One region of the Klebsiella africana genome, then DNA from elsewhere that is predicted to be linked to it. Evidence: predicted binding sites of a transcription regulator. Region 1 holds the regulator's gene; each other region holds the start of a gene.
What was found. The regulator CRP, encoded in region 1, controls carbon source genes, mostly activating them, when cyclic AMP is high. The targets are predictions, from matches to a motif close to ATGTGANNNNNNTCACAT.
Positions count from the first base shown of each region.

Region 1 (3,012 bases):
CAGGCCGCTCTGCCACTGTGGCCACAGCCAAACCATCCCGCCGAAGGCGATCAGGCAGCCGATAAGCGTGTCGATCAGCCGGGCGATAATAAACTGTTCCCCGTTGAGCGTCAGCAGCTGCAGGGTATACACCGCCGTCACCGTAAAGCCTACCATCGCCCAGCCATAGTGTTTGCGGATGATCAGATAGCTAAGCAGGGTGATCAGCAGCATCCCGCTCAGGGTATAGCTCTCCGGAACGTGAAAGTGCAACGTCAGGCCGGCGATGATCAGGCCGGCGAGCGTTCCCGCCGCCCGGTGGACAATTCGCACCCGCGTGGCGCCATAGCCGTTCTGGGTGACGAAGAGCACGGTCATCAGGATCCAATAGGGCTTAGGCAAGTGCAGGGCGTTGCCCATCAGGCTGGCGATGCTCAGCATCACGCTGATGCGGGCGGCATTGCGCAGCGCGGGCGATTTTAGCGACAGGTAGTTCTTTAGTGCGGGAAACAGCGGTAAACGACGCTCTTTGTCGGCCATCAGATCTCGGGCATACAGCGGACGCTGGGTATGCAGCACCCGGGCGATGCGGCTGAAGTGCCAGGCGCAGAAGTGGCCGACCGGGTTATCCGGATGTTGCCTGGCGATCTTTTCCAGAGCCTCGATCTGTTTATCCATTTGAAAGCGCTGCGGGAAGCGATGATAGAGCATGTCATCCGCCAGCACGCGAAGGCGGGCGGCGACGGTCTGCGCGTTCCAGCGGATCACCGCTTCGGCATGGCTGCGTTCTACCAGCTTTTGCACCTCTTCCGGCTGATGCAGGCTGACCGAAATATGCTCCTGCAGATCCAGCCCCATCTGGAACGCCCGCAGCAGGCGCTTGTGGTCGTTGCGTTGGTTAGCGGCCAACATATGCATCTGCTGATAGCACTGGGTAATCAGGTCGACCACCTTCTGCTGGCGGGTGAGCAGCGGCGGCAGGGCGGTCGACGGATCGGTATGCTGGGTCAACAGACTGTATTTAGCTTCACAATAGTCGGCCAGTTCCCGGTAAAGCAGGCTTAACGACTCCCGCAGCGGCTGTTCGCGCCACAGCCAGAACCAGAACCAGTTAAACACGCCGTACCACAGCGTGCCGAAGGCGTAGATCAGCAGCGGCTCCCAGATGGGCATATTGCCCGCCAGGCTCAGGGTAAAGATGGCGGCGATCAGCGATGCGGGCAGCAGACGCGCGTGCAGCGAACTGATCTCCGCGGTGACGCCGAGCAGCAGCGCCAGGCCGCTGAGGATAAGCGGTAGGGGGATCGCCTGGGCGAGAAGTAACTGCACCACCAGGCTGCATCCGGCAAACAGGCAGCCGCCGATAATCAGGCGTTTGAAAAAACGCTTATGCGGGGTATCAAGACCGGCAATATTGCAGCAGGCGGGGACTAAGGAAAACAGCAGTCCCTGCTGGAGATGCCCGAGCAGAAGACCGATGGCCACAGGCAGACACAGCACCAGCGTTTGCCGCAGTGCATAGTTGACTTCCGGGTGGTAAATCAGCCTGCGCCACATGAGGGAAAAACAAAAACGGCGTACTGCAGGAGCAATACGCCGCTTAGCAACTTAACGGGTGCCGTAGACGACGATGGTTTTACCGTGCGCGGAAATCAGGTTCTGATCTTCCAGCATTTTCAAAATACGGCCAACCGTTTCACGAGAGCAGCCGACGATCTGACCAATTTCCTGGCGGGTAATTTTAATTTGCATACCGTCCGGGTGGGTCATGGCATCCGGTTGCTTCGCCAGGTTCAGCAGCGTCTGGGCGATACGGCCCGTCACGTCGAGGAAGGCAAGGTTGCCCACTTTCTCAGACGTGACCTGCAGACGGCGAGCCATTTGCGAAGAGAGACGCATCAGAATGTCCGGGTTCACCTGGATCAGCTGACGGAATTTCTTATAAGAGATTTCGGCCACTTCACATGCGGTTTTCGCCCGTACCCAGGCGCTACGCTCCTGACCCTCTTCAAACAGGCCTAATTCACCGATGAAATCGCCCTGGTTGAGGTAGGAGAGGATCATCTCTTTACCTTCTTCATCCTTGATGAGTACAGCCACGGAGCCTTTAACGATGTAGTACAGCGTTTCTGCTTTCTCACCCTGGTGGATCAGCGTGCTCTTTGATGGGTACTTATGAATGTGGCAATGAGACAAGAACCATTCAAGGGTAGGGTCTGTTTGCGGTTTGCCAAGCACCATGCGCGGTTATCCTCTGTTATAAGCTATCTCCGGGCGCCGACACTACACGGCGTCCGGGCATGCAATCGTATTGTTTCCCTATACCTGGGAAGCTGGCTGATGATTTTTCGACAGCCCGTAATGTGAACTCCTCTGCATACATGCAGTACATCAATGTATTACTGTAGCATCCAGACTGTTTTAGCATAGCTTTCGCCGCATGTCTCCTGGTGTCTCGCTTCAGCATGACGCAGGTCGCCTTCCGTTGCGAGAATTGTTATGTGCGCGTAATCTGACAGGAATATTGCGATACTGGAGTTAAATTTTATGCAAGCGCGTGTGAAATGGGTAGAAGGGTTAACCTTTATCGGGGAGTCCGCATCGGGACACCAGATTCTGATGGACGGCAACTCCGGGGATAAGGCTCCCAGCCCGATGGAGATGGTGCTGATGGCGGCGGGCGGTTGCAGCGCGATCGATGTGGTCTCCATTCTGCAAAAAGGTCGTCACGACGTGACCAATTGCGAAGTGAAGCTGACCTCCGAGCGTCGCGAAGAGGCTCCGCGTCTGTTTACGCATATTAATCTGCACTTTATCGTCACCGGTAAAGCGCTGAAAGATGCCGCGGTCTCCCGGGCGGTGGATCTGTCGGCAGAGAAATACTGTTCAGTGGCGCTGATGCTGGAAAAAGCGGTGAAGATCACCCACTCCTATGAAGTGATCGAGGCGTAGTCTTCGCCTGGTGTTGTATCGAATCTCAATCCCGGCCTCCTGGCCGGGGTTTTTTCTTTTAGCCTATCTTACGGCCTTCCA
Region 1 covers NZ_CP084874.1:416,462-419,473, forward strand. Annotated here, with positions in the region: gene LGL98_RS01895 (YccS/YhfK family putative transporter) at 1-1,536, opposite strand, end outside; gene crp (cAMP-activated global transcriptional regulator CRP) at 1,588-2,220, opposite strand; gene LGL98_RS01905 (OsmC family protein) at 2,527-2,931, shown strand; gene LGL98_RS01910 (phosphoribulokinase) at 2,990-3,012, opposite strand, start outside.

Region 2 (3,012 bases), 1.3 Mb from region 1:
CTTCCGTAAACAAAACAATACAGAAACGGAAGTCGCAAAATACACAAACACAACAATATGTGCGCGACATCACTCAGGTAAAAAGTGGGCCACAGCGCCCAAATTTTCGCTGGCTATGCTTTCTGCAGGGACAGCAGTGAAGCAGCAACCTGACGGATGACGTACACAAAAAATAACCACACACGAGGTTTCATATGGAAGGTCAACAGCACGGCGATCGGCTGAAGCGCGGCCTGAAAAACCGCCACATTCAGCTCATCGCGCTGGGCGGGGCTATCGGCACCGGCCTGTTTTTGGGGAGCGCGTCCGTCATTCAGTCCGCCGGCCCGGGTATTATTCTTGGTTATGCTATCGCCGGTTTTATCGCCTTTCTGATCATGCGTCAGCTGGGTGAAATGGTGGTGGAGGAGCCGGTAGCCGGCTCGTTTAGCCACTTCGCGTATAAATACTGGGGCGGCTTTGCCGGCTTCGCCTCCGGCTGGAACTACTGGGTGCTGTATGTCCTGGTAGCCATGGCGGAACTGACCGCTGTGGGCAAATACATTCAGTTCTGGTGGCCGGAAATCCCGACCTGGGCCTCAGCGGCGGTTTTCTTCATCGCCATCAACGCCATTAACCTGACCAACGTGAAAGTGTTTGGTGAAATGGAGTTCTGGTTCGCGATTATCAAAGTAGTCGCCGTAGTGGCGATGATTCTGTTCGGCGGCTGGCTGCTGTTCAGCGGCAACGGCGGCCCGCAGGCGACGGTACGTAACCTGTGGGATCAGGGTGGATTCCTGCCGCACGGCTTTACTGGCCTGGTAATGATGATGGCGATCATCATGTTCTCCTTCGGTGGTCTGGAGCTGGTGGGCATCACCGCCGCGGAAGCGGATAACCCGGAACAAAGTATTCCGAAAGCCACCAATCAGGTTATTTACCGCATTCTGATCTTCTATGTTGGCTCGCTGGCGGTGCTGCTCTCTCTGCTGCCGTGGACCCGCGTCACCGCAGACACCAGCCCGTTCGTCCTCATCTTCCATGAGCTTGGTGATACGCTGGTGGCCAACGCCCTGAACGTAGTGGTGCTGACGGCCGCTCTGTCGGTGTACAACAGCTGCGTCTACTGCAACAGCCGTATGCTGTTCGGCCTTGCCCAGCAGGGGAATGCGCCGAAAGCGCTGCTTAGCGTTGACAAACGTGGCGTGCCGGTGAATACCATTCTCGTCTCTGCCCTGGTCACCGCGCTGTGCGTACTGATCAACTATATGGCGCCGGAGTCCGCTTTTGGACTGTTGATGGCGCTGGTGGTCTCCGCTCTGGTGATCAACTGGGCGATGATTAGCCTGGCGCATATCAAATTCCGTCGCGCCAAGCAGCAGCAGGGCGTCGTCACGCGCTTCCCGGCTCTCTTCTATCCGCTGGGCAACTGGCTGTGCCTGCTGTTTATGGCGGCGGTGCTGGTGATTATGCTGATGACCCCGGGCATGGCAATTTCCGTCTGGCTGATCCCGGTCTGGATCGCGGTGCTGGGCGTGGGCTATCTGTTTAAACAAAAAGCCGCCGCCACCATAAAAGCACAATAATACATCTCATCAATAGCTCTCTTTGCTCTGCGTCTGCTTGTGAATAACGGGCGCAGAGCATTGTTATCTGCTTCACACTTTCCTCTCCATAGCTGTTTTATCCATATCGTCAACGCGTTACTGCAACGTATTTCCCTCCATAGCAGCCAATAATTCTCTCCATACTGCAACGGAGAGACCGCACATGGCAGACAACAAATTATCTATAAAAGAGAAGATTGGTTACGGGATGGGGGATGCCGGATGCAATATTATCTTTGGCGCCATCATGCTGTTTGTGAACTATTTTTATACCGATATTTTCGGCCTGGCGCCGGCGCTGGTGGGCGTATTACTGCTGTCAGTGCGCGTTATCGACGCGGTGACCGACCCGATTATGGGCGCCCTTGCCGATCGCACCCGCAGTAAATATGGCCGCTTTCGTCCATGGCTGCTGTGGATTGCCTTCCCCTACGCCCTGTTTAGCGTGCTAATGTTCACCACCCCTGAGTGGACCTACAACAGCAAAGTTATCTATGCGTTTGTCACCTACTTTCTGCTGTCGGTAACCTATACCGCGATTAACATTCCCTACTGCTCGCTGGGAACGGTGATGACCGCTGATCCCAAAGAGCGCGTGGCCTGCCAGTCCTATCGTTTCGTGATGGTGGGTATCGCCACGCTCCTGCTGTCATTGACGCTGCTGCCGATGGCCGACTGGTTCGGCGGTGCCGATAAAGCGAAGGGCTACCAGATGGCGATGACCGTGCTGGCCTTTATCGGTATGTGTATGTTCCTGTTCTGCTTTGCCACCGTGCGCGAACGTATCCACCCGGCAGTGCAGACCAATGATGAACTGAAAAAAGACCTCAAAGACGTGTGGAAAAATGACCAGTGGGTGCGCATCCTGCTGCTCACGCTGTGCAACGTCTGCCCTGGCTTTATCCGCATGGCTGCCACTATGTACTACGTCACCTGGGTGATGGGACAAAGCACTCATTTTGCCACCCTGTTTATCAGTCTCGGTGTGGTCGGGATGATGATTGGCAGCATGCTGGCGAAAGTCCTCACCGACCGCTGGTGCAAACTGCAGGTCTTCTTCTGGACCAACATTGTGCTGGCGATCTTCTCCTGCGCCTTCTATTTCTTTAATCCGCACGCCACCATGTTGATTATGGTGCTCTACTTCCTGCTCAATATCCTGCATCAGATCCCTTCTCCGCTGCACTGGTCGCTGATGTCCGATGTTGACGACTACGGCGAGTGGAAAACCGGCAAGCGCATCACCGGCATCAGCTTCTCCGGCAATCTGTTCTTCCTCAAGGTTGGTCTGGCGGTCGCCGGGGCAATGGTCGGTTTCCTGCTGTCATGGTACGGCTACGACGCCGGCGCGAAAGCGCAAAGCGCCTCCGCGCTGAACGGTATCGTGCTGCTGTTCTCGGTCATCCCCGGCATCGGCTATCTGATC
Region 2 covers NZ_CP084874.1:4,320,575-4,323,586, forward strand. Annotated here, with positions in the region: gene aroP (aromatic amino acid transporter AroP) at 195-1,565, shown strand; gene LGL98_RS20860 (glycoside-pentoside-hexuronide (GPH):cation symporter) at 1,750-3,012, shown strand, end outside.
Region 2: LGL98_RS20860 (glycoside-pentoside-hexuronide (GPH):cation symporter) is a predicted target of CRP. The motif match lies at 1,626-1,643, and genes of this name have one in related genera.

Region 3 (3,012 bases), 2.2 Mb from region 1:
TATTCAGGAAGCGGAAGCTGTTTTTGGTGACCAGAGTACGGCCGTCAACGCCCATACCACCGATGGATTCGGTTGCCCAAATCGGGTCGCCGGAGAACAGTTCGTCGTATTCCGGGGTACGCAGGAAGCGAACCATACGCAGTTTCATGACCAGGTGGTCAACCATTTCCTGCGCGTCTTGCTCGGTGATTTTGCCCGCCTGCAGGTCACGTTCGATGTAGATATCCAGGAAGCTGGAGGTACGACCGAAGGACATTGCTGCACCGTTCTGGGATTTAACGGCAGCCAGGTAACCGAAATAGGTCCACTGGATTGCTTCCTGAGCGGTGGTCGCCGGGCCGGAGATGTCGTAGCCATATTTAGCTGCCATCTCTTTGATCTGACCCAGTGCGCGGTGCTGCTCAGCAATTTCTTCGCGCAGACGGATGGTAGCTTCCAGATCTTCGCCGCTTTCCAGTTTCGCCTGCAGAGAGTTGAACTGGGCGAATTTGTCTTTCATCAGGAAGTCGATACCGTACAGCGCAACGCGACGGTAGTCACCAATGATACGACCACGGCCGTAAGCATCCGGCAGACCGGTCAGCACGCCGGATTTACGGCAGCGCAGGATGTCAGGGGTATAGACATCGAAAACACCCTGGTTGTGGGTTTTACGGTATTCAGTGAAGATTTTTTTCAGCATCGGGTCCAGCTCGCGATTGTACGCTTTGCAGGAACCTTCAACCATTTTGATACCACCGAACGGGATAATCGCACGTTTCAGCGGCGCTTCGGTCTGCAGACCAACGATTTTTTCCAGACCTTTCTCGATGTAGCCTGCGTCGTGAGAGGTGATAGTGGAAGCGAGGGCTGTGTCGAAATCAACAGGCGCGTGAGTGCGGTTTTCCTGTTTTACCCCTTCCATTACGGTGTCCCACAGCTTGGTGGTCGCTTCAGTCGCGCCAGCCAGGAAGGATTCGTCACCTTCGTATGGGGTGTAGTTTTTCTGAATAAAGTCACGGACGTTGACTTCATTCTGCCAGTCACCTTTCGCAAAACCTTCCCAGGCTGTGGCTAACTTTTCATTAAGCTCGGACATGTAACACCTACCTTCTTAAGTGGATTTTTTATTTACTGCCTGAAACAACCCTTAGTGATGGTCGTTGCCACGCAGGTAAATGACCCAGTATGTCAACCCGACCAGCAGACCCCCGCCGATAATGTTCCCGATGGTTACCGGAATCAGGTTATCAGTGATGAAGTTCATGACGGTCAGGTGAGAGAAACTTTCCGGAGTTGAACCGACCGCGGTCCAGAATTCCGGGCTCGCAAAATTGCGGATTACGATACCCATCGGGATCATAAACATGTTGGCGATGCTGTGCTCAAAGCCGCTGGCAACGAACATTGCTACCGGCAGGACCATGATCATCGCTTTATCCATCAGACTACGACCGGAATAGCTCATCCATACGGCGAGACAAACCATCAGGTTAGCGAGGATACCGAGGCACACAGCTTCCACAAAAGTATGGTGCATTTTGTGGTCAGCGGTTTGCAGGACGTTTAGACCCCAACCGCCGTTGGCGGTCATATATTCGCCGGATAACCACATCAGCAGCACAAACAGCAGCGCGCCTACCAGGTTACCAAAATAGACGTTGAGCCAGTTTTTTGCCAGTTGCCCCCAGGTAATTCGACCGCTGGCTTTCGCTACCACGATCAACACTGTAGAGGTAAAGAGGTCAGCGCCGCAGATAACACACAGAATCAGACCCAGGGAAAAACAGACCCCACCAATAAGCTTGGCAATCCCATAAGGCATCGCGGCAGTGCCGGTGGTCGCGGTGATATAGAATACGAAAGCGATGGAGATGAAAACGCCAGCGGTGATCGCCAGATAAAAGGTTTTCATCGGATGCTTCGTTGCTTTATAGACACCTGCTTCTTCGGCGACTTTCGCCATCGCGGCAGGGAGCAAAAGATCAAAAGGGTTGTCAGCTTTCACACTAACTCTCTCTTTATATAAGTTGGCGGTGAGATACTAACAAAGCATTATAGAAGGGAAATTGATATAGATCATATCACACCGGAACTATATGCCTTTTTAGTGTGTGGTTTTTGCTTTTATATGAACTAACGATATGAATTAAAAGGGAAAAATAAATTTTAAAATTTATAAGTTATGTTGAATATTTTCATTTTCGCCCGGATTTCTGAGTTAATTAAAATGGAGTATTTTAATTAAAATTAACAAATGGTAAATAAAAGAAAGTCAATATTTACCATTAATTAACTTTGCAACTACAAAATTTCGGGGCTGCTTTGCCTGGAAAAAATAACGGAGCCGCGAAGGGCTCCGTTTTTGGCCACAACAATGATGTTGTGTGGACTTATTTTGCCCAGAAAGCCGCTTTAGCCCGCTGCAGTTTTTCATAAGCCTTTAACAGCGACTGATGGGCCGGGAAGGCCTGCAGATCGTTATCGACAGCCTGAAGGCCATAGAATGGCGCTTCGCCGCTCAGCGCCGCGCTGGCGGCTTCGACCGCGTCGGCACCGTACATACGGATGAACGCGTTCAGGTATTGCAGCGGCTGACGCTCCTCTTCCTGGCTCAGCAGCAGCAGGGTTTGCAGGCAGCGATAGTAGTTGGCTCGTTCCGCACTGAAGACCGATGCGTTGAATTCCATGGTCCACTCGGTCCAGATCAGCGCCTGTTCCAGATCGCCGCCGGCCAGCGCCAGCATCGCTTTCAGCTCGCCAACGCGCAGGGTGTACCAGCCGTTGTCTTTCCCGGTAGCGAGACCCAGCAGTTCGCGAACGCGGGTGAAATCATCCAGACCCTCATCATCCATCTGCTCGATCAGCGCCAGGTAATCTTCTTTTTCCCACTCGCTGCCCGGCAGGGACAGAATGGTCTCGCGCAGATGAGCGCCCATGCTGTTGTTCGCCAGCCAAAGATCTTCCGCAGGATAAATATCCGACATCCCCGGGACGATGATACGGCAGGCGTAAACGCCCAGGTGCTCGTAG
Region 3 covers NZ_CP084874.1:3,420,765-3,423,776, reverse strand. Annotated here, with positions in the region: gene pflB (formate C-acetyltransferase) at 1-1,078, opposite strand, end outside; gene focA (formate transporter FocA) at 1,130-1,987, opposite strand; gene ycaO (30S ribosomal protein S12 methylthiotransferase accessory factor YcaO) at 2,373-3,012, opposite strand, start outside.
Region 3: focA (formate transporter FocA) is a predicted target of CRP. The motif match lies at 2,047-2,064, and genes of this name have one in related genera.

Region 4 (3,012 bases), 1.2 Mb from region 1:
AGCAGCGGCAGGATCCCGCCCAGAGCCAGAATGCCGTGCCAGCCAATATGCGCCACCAGCTGCGCGCTCACCACGCCCCCCAGCGCCGAACCCAGCGTGAAGCCGCAGAACATCAGGGTCACTAACGCCCCGCGACGGCGGGCCGGCAGATATTCCGAGGTCATGGTAATGGTATTGGGCATCGCCCCGCCCAGCCCCAGGCCTGTGAGGAAACGCAGGATCACCAGCATTTCAAGATTCGTAGAAAATGCGGAGAGCAGGCTGAACAAGCCAAACAGCGCAACGCAGAATTCGATAACCCGTTTGCGACCAAACCGGTCGGAAAGCGGGCCGCAGAGCAGCGCCCCGGCGGTCAGCCCCAGCAGTCCGGCGCCAAAAAGCGGCGCCAGTTCGCCGGCGCTTAACTGCCAGTGAAGACGAATATCGGGGGCAATAAAACCAATCGCAGCGGTATCGAAACCATCGAGCATCACCACCAGGAAACAGCAGATAATCACACGCCACTGCAGGGCGCCAACCGGCGCGGCGTTAAGTAAGGTCTGTAGTTCACGTCGTTGAGCCATAATGATGCCTCAGTGCAGGTCAGGGTAGATGTTGTATTTATTTCTTTTATGTTGCGATTTTGTAACCATGGCAATGAAATGTACAATGGCTTTTCGGGCATAGACATAACCTGGAGGTTATTGGCTGATGGCGAACTGGACGCAAAAGTTGAAGCTGCAGCATTTGAAAATGCTGGTGGCGCTGGGTGAGCAAGGCAATCTCACTCAGGTAGCCAAAATGATGAATATTACCCAGCCCGCACTCTCTAAGTGGCTGACGCAATTTGAAGAAGAAGTCGGCATGCCGCTCTTTGAGCGCCACAGTAAGGGGCTCCGCCCTTCGGAAGGCGGCAAATTGCTGCTCCAGCACGCCCAGCGGCTAATCAACGACATGTCGCGCTCGCAATACGAGATCGAGCGTTTTAAACAAGGCGGACTGGTGGGCAGCCTGATGATCGGCTGTTCGCCGGTGGCGACAGACTGCGTGGCGCAGGCGATTCTCGCCCTGCTCAATGAGATGCCGACCCTGCATCTGAATATCGAAGAGAAAGTGATGACCCCACTGCTGCATGACCTGCTCTCCGGGGTGGTGGATGTGGTCGTGGGCCGGGTCGGCGGACGCGCCCTCGAACTGCCCCTTAACTATCGGGTGCTGTATACCGAACCGGTCTGTTTTGTCGCCCGTCCCGACCATCCGCTGGCCAGCCGGGCGCACCTGAGCTGGGCGGATCTCGCCGCCTGGCGCTGGATTGTCTGGCCTACCGGCACCCCTATTCGCCAGAGTATTGATAATGCGCTGGTGGATAATGGCGTGATGCTGCCGGAGAACACCATCGAGTCGGCCTCGATGAACGTCACCAGCAATTTGCTGCAAAGTAGCGATATGATCTCTATTCTTTCCTTGCGGCTGGCACAGCATTACGCCGAACATCATCAGCTGGCGATTCTTAATTTGCCGCGTATAGAACAAAAAGGTAGCGTTGGGGTGTTCTGGCGCAAAAGCGAAGTGCCTTCCCAGGCTCTCGCCCGCTTTCTGTATCACCTCGCCGCATAGCGTGCTCGCCGAATGAGCTGCCGGTTCCCGTTGTCTATGCCCGGGATGCGCAGAATTCATGATGTGATCGGTAGCACATTTTAGGGATTAATTGTATGATGAATGCAGTTCATCAAGGGTTAATACCATGAGTAAATCGCTGACTATTATCTGGCAGTACCTGCGGGCCTTCGTCCTGATTTACGCCTGCTTATACGCCGGAATTTTTATCGCCGGGCTGCTGCCCATTACTATCCCCGGCAGCATCATCGGCATGCTGATCCTGTTCGTGCTACTGGCGCTGCAAATTATGCCGCCGCAGTGGGTCAATCCAGGCTGCAATATCCTGATCCGCTATATGGCGCTGCTGTTCGTGCCGATCGGCGTCGGCGTGATGCAGTACTGGGATCTGCTGCGCGCCCAGCTGGGGCCTGTCGTTATCTCCTGCGCCATCAGCACCCTGGTGGTGTTTGTGGTGGTGAGCTGGAGCTCTCACCTGGTGCATGGCGAACGTAAAGTGATTGGGCAAAAGGAAAAGAAAAATGATGCATGAAATCTGGTGGTCGCTGCCGCTAACCCTGATCGTCTTTTTTCTCGCCCGCAAACTGGCGGCCCGCTTTAAGTTCCCGCTGCTCAATCCGCTGCTGGTGGCGATGATAGTGATAATTCCGTTTCTGCTGCTGACCGGGATCTCCTATGAGCGTTATTTTGCCGGCAGCAAAGTTCTCAACGATCTGCTCCAGCCGGCAGTGGTCGCCCTCGCGTTTCCGCTGTATGAGCAACTGCACCAGATCCGCGCGCGCTGGAAATCGATCATCACCATCTGCTTTATCGGCAGCTGTGTGGCGATGATCACCGGTACTACAGTCGCCCTGCTGATGGGCGCCACACCGCAAATCGCCGCCTCTATTCTGCCTAAGTCAGTCACGACGCCAATTGCCATGGCGGTCAGCGGCAGTATCGGCGGCATTCCGGCCATCAGCGCCGTGTGCGTAATTTTTGTCGGTATCCTCGGGGCGGTATTCGGCCATACGCTGCTTAATCTGATGCGTATTCATACCAAAGCGTCGCGCGGCCTGTCGATGGGTACCGCCTCGCACGCCCTCGGCACCGCCCGCTGCGCCGAGCTGGACTACCAGGAAGGGGCGTTTAGCTCGCTGGCGCTGGTACTGTGCGGGATCATCACCTCGTTGATGGCGCCGTTCTTGTTTCCGCTGATCCTCGCGGTGGTGGGATAAATTGTGATTTAAATCACATTTTTTAATGCAACAAATCAAAGTTGCATAAACAATGAGATATCCATCACATATGAGACTGCTGGACGCCCGTACACTGGCTTCCCATTACATTGTTATGAGGCAACGCTATGCACTCACGTTTTCAAGCTGCTTTGACGACTCTGGCAGCAGACCTGCAGGCGGCCATCGCCCCGATGCT
Region 4 covers NZ_CP084874.1:1,629,667-1,632,678, reverse strand. Annotated here, with positions in the region: gene mhbT (3-hydroxybenzoate transporter MhbT) at 1-563, opposite strand, end outside; gene LGL98_RS07880 (LysR substrate-binding domain-containing protein) at 691-1,596, shown strand; gene LGL98_RS07875 (CidA/LrgA family protein) at 1,724-2,128, shown strand; gene LGL98_RS07870 (CidB/LrgB family autolysis modulator) at 2,118-2,813, shown strand; gene cdd (cytidine deaminase) at 2,942-3,012, shown strand, end outside.
Region 4: LGL98_RS07875 (CidA/LrgA family protein) is a predicted target of CRP. The motif match lies at 1,658-1,675, and genes of this name have one in related genera.